DNA from 4 places in the Mycobacterium burgundiense genome. Region 4 is predicted to be linked to each of the others. Evidence: riboswitches for the same ligand, from Rfam matches in the RefSeq annotation. Region 4 holds a riboswitch; each other region holds the start of a gene.

Region 1 (3,101 bases), 950 kb from region 4:
CGTGTAGAACGCCATGTTGCCGGTGCCGAACAACGCGAACACCGGGAAGACGGCGACGGCGTAGGCGGCGATACCGACGGTGTAGATCCGCTTGGGGCCAAATCGATCGGTCAGCAGGCCCGACACCGGCAGCAGCACCGCCATCAGCAGGGACGCCGCCGTCACGGCCACCAGCACGGGCACCTTCTCCAGACCCAATGTGCTTGTGGCGTAGGCGATCGCGAACACGCCCCAGGTGTTGAACGCCGCGCCCTCGCCCCAGCGCGACAGCATGCCCAGCGCGGTCGAGCGCAGCGCCGGCGGCCTGAACACCTCACGTAGCGGCACCGCGGCCCGGTCGCCGCTGTCGCGGACACGCTCGAAGGCCGGGGTCTCGGTGGCCCGCAACCGCACCACGACGCCGAAGATCACCAACACGATGCTGAACAGGAACGCGATCCGCCAGCCGTAGGTGAGGAACGCATCATCGGGCAGCACCACCTGCAGCAGCGCGAACACCCCGGTACCCAGCGCGAGCCCGAGCGCCAGGCCGACCTGCGGGATGCTGCCGAACAGCCCGCGCCGCCGCGGCGGTCCGTGTTCGACCGCGAGCAGCACCGCCCCCGCCCATTCGCCGCCGAGCGCGAAGCCCTGCACGATGCGCAACAGCAGCAACAGGATCGGGGCCAGCACGCCGATCTGGGCGGCGGTGGGCAGCACCCCCATCAGCGCGGTCGCGACGCCCATCAACACCATCGTCAGCGCCAGCGTCTTCTTCCGGCCGATCCGGTCGCCGATGTGGCCGAACACAAAGCCGCCGATGGGGCGGACGACGAAGCCGACGGCGAAGGTCGCGAACGACAGCATGGTCCCGACGAACGTCGACTGATCCGGGAAAAACGCGTGGTTGAACACCAGGCTGGCGGCGGTGGCGTAGAGGAAGAAGTCGTACCACTCGATGGTGGTGCCGACCAGGCTGGCCCACAGCGCCGTGCGGGCCTGCGGCGTGATCGCGGAGCCTTTGTCGTCGTCGGGCGCTATGGGTGCATCGATGAGTGTCACGTCATTTAGTAAGGCCACAGCGGTGGGGGACTGCGCCACGGTTGCACGCGCGGTGATTTGAACCCGCCGGGGTGGGATAGGCTCGCCGATACCCGGCGCCGCCGGGTCCGTGGTGTCCAGTGAAGTCCGGTACCAGTCCGGCGCTGTCCCGCAACTGTGACGCCGACGCATCCGCTCGCGTCGGACAAGCCAGGTCAGCTGAGCCGCGGTCAGTACTCTCCTCGGACGAAGGACTGGCTCTGTTGAACACCGCGCGTCGATTGACAACGTCCCTCGCCGCTCTGGCGGTCGGCCTGGTGGCCGCCTGCGGATCCGGAGCCGAGCCCGCGCAGACCGAACAGCCGGACAATCCGCAACGTGTGGTCTCGCTGAGTCCCTCGGCGACCGAGACGCTGTGGGCGATCGGCGCGGGCCCACAGGTGATCGCCGTGGACGGCGAATCGAACTATCCGGCCGATGCCCCGACCCAGCAGGACCTGTCCGGCTACACCCCGAACGTCGAGGCGATCGTGGCGTATCAGCCCGATTTGGTGATCACCGCCGATGCCCCGGATGACCTCGTCGCCGGCCTGGAGGCCGCGGGGATTGCGTTGCTGTCCCAGCCCGCTCCCACCACGGTCGACGACGCGTATGCCCAGATCGAGCAGATCGGCGCGGCGACCGGTCGCATCGGCGACGCCGCCGAACTGGTGTCCCACATGCGTCGGCAGATCGCCGAGGTCGTCGACAACACGCCGCCGGCCCAACTGCGCTACTACCACGAGCTGGACCCGACGCTGTTCACCGCGACCGGCGCATCGTTCATCGGGCAGCTCTACGGACTGTTCGGGCTGACCAACATCGCCGACGACAGCGACGCGGATGCCTACCCGCAGCTGTCCGAGGAATTCATCGTCGCGGCCGATCCGGAGTTGATCTTCCTGGCCGACGTGCAGTGCTGCGGCGTGACCGCCCGAACGGTGGCGGACCGCGCCGGCTGGGGCGAGGTGGCCGCCGTCCGCACGGGCAGCATCTATGAACTCGACGCCGACGTCGCGAGCCGCTGGGGTCCGCGCGTCGTCGACACCGTCGAGCGGATCGGCGCCGTGGTCGCTGAGGTCCAAGCTGTCCCGGCGCCCAACTGAGACCCGCCGCGCGTGGGTGGTGACCGCGGCGGTAATCGCCGTGGTCGGCGCCGCCGTGCTCGCGATCTTCGTCGGGCCGGCCAACCTGCCCGCACGGGGCGTGCTGCTCGCGCTGATCGACGGACTCCCCGGAGTCGACGTCGAGCACGGGCTCACCGTCGCCCAGCAGGCGGTGCTGTGGCAGATCCGGCTGCCGCGGGTGGTGCTCGGCGCCCTGGTGGGGGCCACGTTGGCCATCGCCGGTGCCGCCTATCAGGGGGTGTTCCGCAACCCGCTGGCCGATCCCTACCTGCTGGGGGTGTCCAGCGGTGCGGGCCTCGGCGCTACCGCAATGATCGTATTCGGCATGGCGGCAACCACTTTCGCGGTGCCCATTGCCGCGTTCGCCGGCGGGGTGCTGGCGGTGACCGCCACCTACCTGCTGGGCCGCGGGGTGGGCGGCGGCCGGACCGAGGTGGTCATCATCCTGGCCGGGGTTGCGGTGGCCGCGTTCGCCAACGCCGGTCAGACCTTCCTGCAGCAGCGTTACGACGACTCCATGCGCCAGGTGTACAGCTGGCTGCTGGGCCGGTTGAGCACCAACGGCTGGACCGAGGTGAGCGTGGCCCTGCCGTACGTGGTGGTGACGATCGTGGTGATCCTGTTGTTCGGCCGGATCCTCGACGTGATGGCCGTCGGCGACATCGAGGCGGCGAGCCTGGGGGTGGATCCGCGGCGCGTGCGGCTGCTGCTGGTCGCGGTGGCGACGCTGGGAACGGCCGCGGTGGTCAGTGTCAGTGGGTTGATCGGTTTCGTCGGCATCGTGGTGCCGCACGCGGTGCGGTTGTTGGTCGGGCCCGGCCATCGGCTGCTGCTGCCGTTGTCGGTGCTGTTCGGGGCGGCCTTCCTGATGCTGGCCGACGTGCTGGCGCGGTGGGTGCTGGCCCCGGCGGAGCT
Region 2 (3,101 bases), 1.9 Mb from region 4:
AGCCACGGCTGCATCAACGTGACCACCAGCAACGCGCAGTGGTTCTACAACAACAGCAAGCGCGGCGACATCGTCGAGGTGGTCAACAGCGTTGGCTCCACGCTGCCCGGCACGGACGGACTGGGCGACTGGAACATCCCGTGGAAGCAGTGGCAGGCGGGTAACTCCAGCGCGTGATCGGGACGCTCAACACCCGCGGTTGACCCGCCGCGACACCAACCCACGCCACCGGGCGCGCGGGTTACCGGTACTTCGACGCGCGCTCGTGGCGTGTTGCATCAGCCGGGGCAAGCTACGCTGACCCCGGAATCAACGGCAAGGAAAAGTGCATATGGTCAGGAAATTGTCCGATTTGGCGATACTCGCCGAGCTGGAGCCGATTGCGGAGAGCAATCTCAACCGGCATCTGTCGGTGACCACGGACTGGAATCCACACGACTATGTGCCATGGGATCGTGGCCGCGGCTACGCGGGCGCAGGCGGCAAGGCGTGGTCCGAGGAGGAGTCGCAACTCAGTGCGGTCGCCCAGGCCGCGATGATCACCAACCTCCTCACCGAGGACAACCTGCCGTCCTACCACCGTCAGGCCGGCGCGTACTTCTCGCTGGATGACGCCTGGGGTACCTGGGTGGGTCGGTGGACCGCCGAGGAGAACCGGCACGGCATCGTGCTGCGGGACTACCTGCTGGTGGCCCGCGGTGTCGACCCGGTAGCGCTGGAGCGGGCCCGCATGGAGCACGTCACGAACGGCTTCGGGCCCACCGCCGAGGAGGAGGAGCGCCACAAGACGGACTTCCTGCTGTCCATCGCCTACGTGACGTTCCAGGAGCTCGCCACCCGCGTCAGTCACCGCAACACGGGCAGGGTGTGCAACGACCCGGTCGCCGATCGGCTGCTGCAGCGGGTCGCGGCCGACGAAAACCTCCACATGATTTTCTATCGGAACATGTGCGCCGCGGCCATCGACCTGGTCCCCGATCAGGCCCTGGAGGCCGTTGCGAGCGTCGTGGAGAACTTCCGGATGCCCGGCCAGGGCATGCCGAACTTCCGCCGCAACGGCGTGATGATGGCCAAGCACGGCATCTACGACCCGCGCCAGCATCTCGACGACGTGGTCAAGCCCGTGCTGCGGCAGTGGCGGATCTTCGAACGCACAGACTTCTCGGCCGAGGGTGAACAACGCCGGGAGCAGCTCGCGGCCCACCTCGAAGACCTGCAGCGGCAGGTGTTCAAGTTCGAGGAACAGCGCGACCGGTTGCTCGCCCGTGAGGCGCGGAAGCTGGAAGCCCAAGCCGTCTAACGGTTTCGCGGCATCGGCGTATATCGGCCGCCGAGAGCCGCATGTCATACTTCTCCAGATAGGCGATGACGATGTAGGAAGCCGGTGCGAATCCGGCGCGGTCCCGCCACTGTCATCGGGGAGCGACCCTCAACCGCCACGGCTGCGAGCCGGAAGGCGAGGCGAGCTGTGATCCGAGAGCCAGGACACTCGCGTCGTCGCATCCTGCTACCCGGGGCGGTGCACCCCGAGAAAGCCGATGAGCGCCAGTGTCATCCGATACCTGGTGCGGTCGATGACCGCGCCCATCTACATGTCCTCGCCGCCCGAAGTCTGGTCGGCGCTGTTGTCCGCGGGGCCGGGGCCGGGTCCATTGCTGGCCGCCGGCGGCGCGTGGAGCGCCTTGAGCGCCGAATACGCCGAGGCCGCAACTGAGCTGACAACGGTGCTGTCCGACGCCCATGCCGGCGCGTGGGAAGGGCCGAGCGCCACCGCGTACGTCGGTGCGCATGCCCCGTTTGTGACGTGGCTGCTGCAGCAGAATGCCGAGAGCGCGCTACGCGCGACGCAGCACGAAACTGCCGCCGCGGCGTACAGCACCGCGCTGGCCGTGATGCCGACGCTGGGGGAGTTGGCCGCCAACCATGCCACCCGCGCGGCTTTGGTGAGCACCAACTTCTTCGGCATCAACACCATCGCGATAGCCCTGAACGAGGCCGACTACGTGCGGATGTGGGTGCAGGCCGCCACGGCGATGGCCACCTACGACGGCGTCGCGACGTCGGCACTGGCGGCCTCACCGGAAAGCGTTGCGGCACCGCAGATTCTGCGATCTATCCCGGTGACATCCGCGCGTTCATCGGCGCTGGCCGCTTCCGAACCGCCGCCCGACAAGCAGAACGAATATCTGGATTGGTTCGATCAGATCGGGTATTCCGACTTTTACAACGAGGTTCTGGATCCGCTGATCCAAGGGCTGTACAACGATCCGTTCTTCGCCGACTTGTTTGCCGGCATCGATCCGTACCTGCCTTGGACCGGTAATCCGCTGAGCTTCTTCAGCCCCTACAACCTCGCCTTCGCGCTCGGCTATCCGATGGACATCTCGCAATACGCGCTCTACCTGTCCCAAACCGCCAGCTTCGTCGCGGCGGACATCGGCCTGGCCTTCGCCTCGGGCAATCCGACGGCCATCGCCTACACGCTGCTCTTCGGTGCCGGGGCCATGTTCGTCGCGATCACCACCGATACCATCGCGCTGCTCAAGACGACGCTGCCGCAGGTGCTGCTCGCGGTCCTGCCGGCGCTGCTGCCGATCGTGGCCGCGGCAATGGCCACCGCACCGTTTGCCGCCGGCGGCCTGCTGGGCGCGGCCGCCCTTTCGGGGCTGGAGAACGCCGTACCTGCGGTACCCGCCTCTCCTCCCGTACCCCCGCCCACCGCCCTGGTGCCGACTTCCAGCCCAGCCTCTACGCCGGCGTCGTCACCCACCTCGACCCCGGCTCCGTCGGCTCCGGCACCCGCGCCTACCACCGCCACCGGGGCCCCGCCGCCCACAGCCTCACCGCCGACGCTGGGGAACATGGCCGCCTTCGGTTACCTCGTCGGCGGTGTGGCCGCCGACGCCCGAAACAAGACCAGCACCAGGGCTCGTCGGAAGACCGCCGAACCCGGGGACGACGAACTCCCGGACGAAGCGGCGGCGGCCGACGAAGACCAGCAGCGTCGGGCCCACACCCACCAGCTCGGCCGGGGCTACGAGTACCTCGACCCCGAATCCGGAGCGACGCCGTCGGAACGCGGCGCCGGTCCGATGGGATTG
Region 3 (3,101 bases), 1.8 Mb from region 4:
CCGGATCGCAGCGCGGCGCGCGCCTGGCGGATCTCGACCGTCTGCGGGTACGAGCCGATGGTCGTGGTGGGCAGGGCGGGCAGCTTGAGCCGGGCGTCCTGGCTTGTGCGGCGCTCGGCGGCCGGGCCGCGGCCGAAGCCGGCGGCCAGGATGGAATCCAGCCGCGCCCGCACCGCTGCCACGTGCAGACGCGGGTCGGCCGTGCGGGTGGCGAGCGCGGCGTTGGACGCCTCGATCGCCTCGGCCACCGCGTCGCGGCCGTCGCGCAGCGCGCGCGCCAGCGTGACGACCTCGGTCACCTTCTCCGCCCCGAAGGCCAGCCGGCTGCGCAGGGCGTCGTCGAGTTCGGTCTCGGGAGCCAGCGAGTACGGCACGTGCAGCGTCGAACACGACGTAGCAACCGCCACCGCGGCGGCCGAGCCCAGCAGTGCGGCCAGCTTGCCCAGCGCCGCTTCCAGGTCCGCGCGCCAGATGTTGCGGCCGTCGACCACGCCGGCGACCAGCAGCTTGTCGGCCAGTTCGGGGACCGCCGCAACGGCCTGCTCGCTGCCGGACACCAAATCCAGGCCGATGGCCTCGACCGCGGTGCGGGCCAACGCGGGCAGCGCCCCGTTGGGGGCGCCGAAGTAGGTGGCGACGAAGATCGCGGGGCGCTGGTGGCTGTCGCCGAGAAACTGGTAGGCCCGCTCGGCCAGCTGTGCGGCGTCGTCCACCGCATCGGTGACCAGGATGGGTTCGTCGATCTGAACCCATTCGGCGCCGGCGTCGGCGAGGCGGCCCAGCAGGTCACGGTAGAGCGGTAACAGCTCATCGAGGCGCCCGAGCGGCGCACCCGCACCGTCGACCGCCTTGCTCAAAGCCAGGAAGGTGATCGGGCCGACCAGCACCGGGCGAGCCGGAATTCCCTGTGCACGAGCGTCATCGAGTTCCGCGAGCACCTTGTCGGGATGCAGGCGGAACGAGGTCTCGGGACCGATCTCCGGCACGATGTAGTGGTAGTTGGTGTCGAACCACTTCGTCATCTCCAGCGGCACCACCTCATCGGTGCCCCGGGCGGCGGCGAAGTACCGGTCCAGCTCGTCGGGGATCGCGGCGACCCGCGGTGGCAGCGCGCCCAGCATGACGGCGGTGTCCAGGACGTGGTCATACAGCGAGAACGTGTTGACCGGGATCGAATCCAGGCCGGCCTCGGCCAGCGCCGACCAGGTCCGCCGCCGCAGCTCGGCGGCCACCGATTCCAGTTCGGCACGGTCGGTTCGGCCGGCCCAATAGCGCTCGACGGCACGTTTGAGTTCGCGGTTGGGGCCGATCCTGGGGGAGCCCAGAGTGGTTGTGGTGAAAGGGGTTGACTGCGTGCGAGACACTGCGACGTCCTTCTACTACGACGGGATGCCCATCGCCTACAGGCGTCGTGCCGCGGAGTCGACGACCACGCATGCCCGACGCCCATTCCACGAGGCGGTGTGCGGCCGGACGCGGCGCGTCCAGCGCAACCGGCAGGTCTTCGGACTCGCGGGCGCGTACCGGGATCCGGCACTCCTACTGACCGTCGCTTCCCGGCCCGGTGGCCAGTGCTGGTGACGGCGTTCGTTCCTGCATACCGCTGCGGGACAGTCCCGGATTCTCACCGGGTTCCCTCTCGCGCCACGCACCCGGGGGCGCACGACACTCGATGCCACCGTCACGCGGGCGCGGCGATGGCAGACCAGCTGCGGGTTCCACCGTACCCGCACGTCGCGGGCCTGCGGGTGCAAGCCGACATCCCGCCGGCGCTTCTCCGTATAGTCGGGAGCAACGAGTATTTCAGCAGTCGGGCAGTTTTCAGGAGGAAATGTGGCGGGCCGTCCATTGCACACCCTCGAGGTGGTGCGCACCGAGTGGATCACACCGCATATGGTTCGGGTGATATTGGGCGGAAAGGGATTTGATGCCTTCACCCCGAAGGACGCCACCGATTCCTATCTGAAGATCGCCTTCGTGCCGGTCGGCGTCGACGTGGCGGCGCTCGAAAGGCCGCTGACGCTGGACAGTTTCGGGCCCGAGCAACGACCCGTGGTCCGCACCTACACGGTGCGGAGGGTCGATCCGGTGGCCCGGGAACTGACCATCGACTTCGTCGTGCACGGCGATCAGGGCGTCGCCGGGCCGTGGGCGGCGGGCGCACAACCCGGTGACCCGCTGTACCTGACCGATCCCAACGGCGGGTTTTCGCCGGATCCGGCCGCCGACTGGTACCTGTTCGCCGGCGACGAGGCCGGGACCCCGGCCATCAGCACCGCGTTGGAGGCGCTGCCCTCGGACGCGGTCGGCTACGCCTTCATCGAAATCGCGGATCAGGCCGACGAACTGGAACTGTCGGTCCCCGACGGTGTCAGGCTCACCTGGGTATACCGCGGTGGTCGGGCCGATCTGGTCTCCGATGACCAGGCCGGCGACCGGGCGCCACTGATCGAGGCGGTCAAGGCCGCGCCGTGGCTGCCCGGGCAGGTGCAGGTCTTCATCCACGGCGAGGCCCAGGCGGTGATGCACAACCTGCGGGCCTACATTCGCAAGGAACGCGAGGTGCCGGCCAAGTGGGCGTCCTCGATCTCCGGGTACTGGCGCCGCGGCCGCACCGAGGAGACCTTCCGCCAGTGGAAACGCGAACTCGCCGAGGCCGAAGCGGCCAAACCGGCCTAGCATCTGCGACGGTAGTTCCATGTCCGCGAGCCTCGAGGTGGTCCTGGCCGAGTTCGCCGAGCACCTCACGCTGGAAAAGGGCCGCTCGGCCCACACCCGACGGGCCTACCTGGGCGATCTGCGCTCGCTGTTCGATTTCGTCGGCGCCCGCGACCCCGACGCGGACCTCGCGGCGCTGACGCTGCCGGTGCTGAGGTCCTGGCTGGCCGCGCAGGCCGCGGCCGGCGCGGCCCGCACCACGGTGGGCCGGCGCACCTCGGCGGTGAAGGCGTTCACGGCCTGGGCCACCCGCCGTGGCCTGCTCGCCGTGGACCCCGCCGCGCGCCTGCAGGTGCCCAAGGCGCGCCGGACCCTGCCCGCGGTGCTTCGCCAGGACCAGGCGCTGGATGCCATGGCCGCGGCCAAATCCGGTGCAGTTCAAG
Region 4 (3,101 bases):
GGTAGCGCAGCCAGATCTCGTCGGCGGACGGCGTCTCGTCGCTCGGGAGTCCCAGCGCGTCGCGGTACTCGGCCAGCAGTGCCCGCTCGTGCGCGCGTCGGTCCTCGGTGGTCACCGCGCCCTGCAGGAAATAGCCGACGTCCAGTGACCAGTTGCCGCGCCGGGCCATCTGCCAGTCGAGAAATCCCACCTCACCGGCCGGCGTGACGTAGGTGTTGCCGATATGGGCGTCGCCGTGCAGCAAGGTCTGCGGCGAGGTGGTCAGCGTCCGGATGTAGGGCTTCCAGATCGATTCGACGAGCTGATCGATGGTCAACGACAACACTTCGGCCGGGGTATCGGCATCGAGTCGTTCCAACGCCGAGGGCAGCGGGGCGTACTGCAGACCATCGAAGGGCTCGAACGGCTCGAGCCAGCCCAACCGGGGATGCGCCAGCACGCGCTCACCCCAGAAGCGTCCGTGCATCCGGCCCAGGGCTCGCATGCCGGTGGCGGCCTGCTCCACCGAAAGCGGCCGCAGCGAATCCCGAGGATCGGCGCCGCGCGCGGACAGATCCTCCATCACCAGGCAGAAGTCGTAGGCGTCCTCGTCGGCCACCGCGGCATAGACCAGAGGGTGCTCGAGCGGCAACTCCACCGCCGCGCTGAACAGCCGCGGTTCGTGGAACATGCCGCTGGTCATCCGGATCAGATCCTTGTGCGCGGGGTCGGCCGCCTTCACGAACACCGTGGCCGGCCCCGCGCCGGCCGAATAGGTCAGCCCCAGCCGGGCGCGGCGGTTCGTGCCGTCGTCGCGCAGTTCGACGGTCACCGCGTCGACCACGGCGTCCGGGTGCTGCTGCGCCAGCGCGGCGGTCATCCACTCGGACGTGATTTCGTCCAGGTTCGCGGGCACTGTCAGGGGCAGCGTGTTCACGCGAATGCTCTCCTCGCGGTCGGGCCAGCTGTAGTTACGACACGACTCGTGTCGTAACGGCCGACGCTACCCGACTCGGGCACGCCGGGGAAGGGTTTGCCTGCTCTAAGCTCGCGGCATGCCTCAGGCCCGGGGTGGCAGGCCACGCGACGCCCAGTTGCACGACGAGATTCTGGTCGCCACGTGCACGTTGCTCGTCGCGCGCGGCTACGCCGAGGTCTCCATGGACAGCGTCGCCGCCCTGGCGGGAGTCAGCAAGAAGACGCTCTACCGACGCTGGCCGTCGAAGGCGCCGATGGTCGCCGAAGCCGTGCTCAGCGCCTACGGTCGCCGCAGTACCTTCGAAGTGCCCGAGACCGGTGACCTGCGCGCCGATCTGCGCTCCTGGCTCGTCGAACACGCCGAATTCCTGGGCGAGGCAACCAATGCGGCGCTGATTCGGTCGCTGATCGCCGCGGCCGCGGCCAGCCCAATGGACAACGAGGCGCTGTATCGCCAGCTCAGCGTTCCGCAACACGACGGGCTGGTCACGCGCCTGGGCAGGGCCGCGGCCGACGGCGAAATCCGCCGCGGGCTCGATCATGAGCGCATCGCCGATGCCCTGATCGGCACCCTGCTCCTCCGCGTCCTGGTGGCGGCTCCACAAAACAGCGCGCCCGCAACAGAATTCGATGGCCTGCTCGATGCCCTGCTGCACGGGATCGGCCCGGCCGAATAGCCCGCGCGCACACACGGGCGGGCCGCCGCGGTGTCGATTGGTAGCCTCAGCCCGGAGAACGGTCGCATCCGCCTGAGGGCGGGTGCCAGGGAACCCGGTGTGAATCCGGGACTGGCGCGCAGCGGTATGGGAGACGGACTCGACACTGGCCACTGGAAACACTTCCGGGAAGGCGTCGGGTTCGAACGATCCTGAGTCCGAAGACCTGCCGTTCTTCGTTGAGTCCACCGTGTAACTCGCGCACAGTTACCCAGACTTCGAAGGCAAGACGTGCACAAGACGGGCGTTCCCGCAGTACGACGGCTCCGCGCCGGTCCATTGACCGCGCTGCTGGCCGTCCTCACGGCCGTGAGCATCCTGCTGTCCGTCGCCTTCGGCGCCGAGCACATCCCGATCGGTGAGGTCTGGCGCACCGTCACCGGCCGATTCGGCGGCACGGAGGTGGACGTCGCCTACGACGTGATCATCTGGGACCTGCGACTGCCCCGCTCGGTGTTGGCCGCGATCGTGGGTGCCGGACTGGCGCTGGCGGGTGCCCTGATGCAGGCGCTCGTGCGCAACCCGCTCGCCGAGCCCTACCTGCTCGGGGTGTCCGCGGGCGCCGCCGTGGGTGCGACGGCCGTGATGACCCTCGGCGCGCTCGCCGGCCTGGGCGTGTGGGCGTTGTCCGGCGGCGCGCTGCTCGGCGCGTTGGTCGCCACCGTCACGGTCTACAGCGTGGCCCGCGCGCAGGGCGGGTTGACCGCGCTGCGGTTGATCCTCTCGGGAGTGGTGCTGTCCTCGGCGTTCATGGCGTTGTCGTCGTTGCTGGTGTTCACCGCCGGGGACCCGCACGCCGCCGAGGGCGTGATGTTCTGGATGCTGGGCAGCGTCGCCGGTGCGACGTGGGCCAAGGTGCCGCTCGCGGGCGCGGTGGTGGCGATCACGCTGGCCGCGATGATCGCGATCCACTCGTGGCTCGACGCCTACGCCGCCGGCTCGGATACCGCCACATCCCTGGGCGTGCCGGTGCGCGGGCTCCGCACCACGCTGTTCGTCACCCAGGGCGTGCTGGTGGGTGTGCTGGTTGCGGTGTCCGGGGGTATCGGGTTCGTCGGCCTCATCGTCCCGCACGCGGCGCGCCTGGTGGTCGGCGCCACGCACCGGGCAATGCTGCCCGTCGCGGTCTGCGGCGGAGCGCTCTTCCTCGTGTGGGTCGACGTGATCTCGCGGGTGGCGGCGTCCCCCCGGGAGATGCCGTTGGGCATTCTCACCGGGCTGATCGGCGCACCCATCTTCCTGTTCCTGATGGGGCGTCGGCGCTACGAGTTCGGCAACAGCTCATGAGCCCGACCTCGGCCGCCCTGACTGCGCAGGGGCTGCGGTGTTGCCGCGGCGTCCGAACCATCGTTTCCGAGGTTGAACTGGACATCCCCGCAGGCACTCGGTTGGCCGTCGTCGGCCCCAACGGCGCGGGTAAGAGCACCC

Evidence for each region. Region 4 has a riboswitch for cobalamin ahead of RCP80_RS24715 (FecCD family ABC transporter permease). Riboswitches for the same ligand answer to the same signal wherever they lie in the genome.
Region 1: linked by a shared signal. The riboswitch ahead of RCP80_RS20285 (ABC transporter substrate-binding protein) and the one ahead of RCP80_RS24715 (FecCD family ABC transporter permease) in region 4 are both predicted to bind cobalamin.
Region 2: linked by a shared signal. The riboswitch ahead of RCP80_RS07790 (PPE family protein) and the one ahead of RCP80_RS24715 (FecCD family ABC transporter permease) in region 4 are both predicted to bind cobalamin.
Region 3: linked by a shared signal. The riboswitch ahead of metE (5-methyltetrahydropteroyltriglutamate--homocysteine S-methyltransferase) and the one ahead of RCP80_RS24715 (FecCD family ABC transporter permease) in region 4 are both predicted to bind cobalamin.

Annotation. Positions count from the first base shown of each region.
Region 1 covers NZ_OY726397.1:4,250,151-4,253,251, reverse strand. Annotated here, with positions in the region: gene RCP80_RS20290 (MFS transporter) at 1-1,032, opposite strand, end outside; cobalamin riboswitch at 1,118-1,258, shown strand; gene RCP80_RS20285 (ABC transporter substrate-binding protein) at 1,302-2,165, shown strand; gene RCP80_RS20280 (FecCD family ABC transporter permease) at 2,182-3,101, shown strand, end outside.
Region 2 covers NZ_OY726397.1:1,637,509-1,640,609, forward strand. Annotated here, with positions in the region: gene RCP80_RS07780 (L,D-transpeptidase) at 1-177, shown strand, start outside; gene RCP80_RS07785 (acyl-ACP desaturase) at 332-1,300, shown strand; cobalamin riboswitch at 1,351-1,492, shown strand; gene RCP80_RS07790 (PPE family protein) at 1,575-3,101, shown strand, end outside.
Region 3 covers NZ_OY726397.1:3,405,077-3,408,177, reverse strand. Annotated here, with positions in the region: gene metE (5-methyltetrahydropteroyltriglutamate--homocysteine S-methyltransferase) at 1-1,364, opposite strand, end outside; cobalamin riboswitch at 1,499-1,638, opposite strand; gene RCP80_RS15995 (siderophore-interacting protein) at 1,834-2,679, shown strand; gene RCP80_RS15990 (tyrosine recombinase XerC) at 2,699-3,101, shown strand, end outside.
Region 4 covers NZ_OY726397.1:5,198,236-5,201,336, forward strand. Annotated here, with positions in the region: gene RCP80_RS24705 (phosphotransferase) at 1-859, opposite strand, end outside; gene RCP80_RS24710 (TetR/AcrR family transcriptional regulator) at 1,035-1,634, shown strand; cobalamin riboswitch at 1,677-1,861, shown strand; gene RCP80_RS24715 (FecCD family ABC transporter permease) at 1,905-2,960, shown strand; gene RCP80_RS24720 (ABC transporter ATP-binding protein) at 2,957-3,101, shown strand, end outside.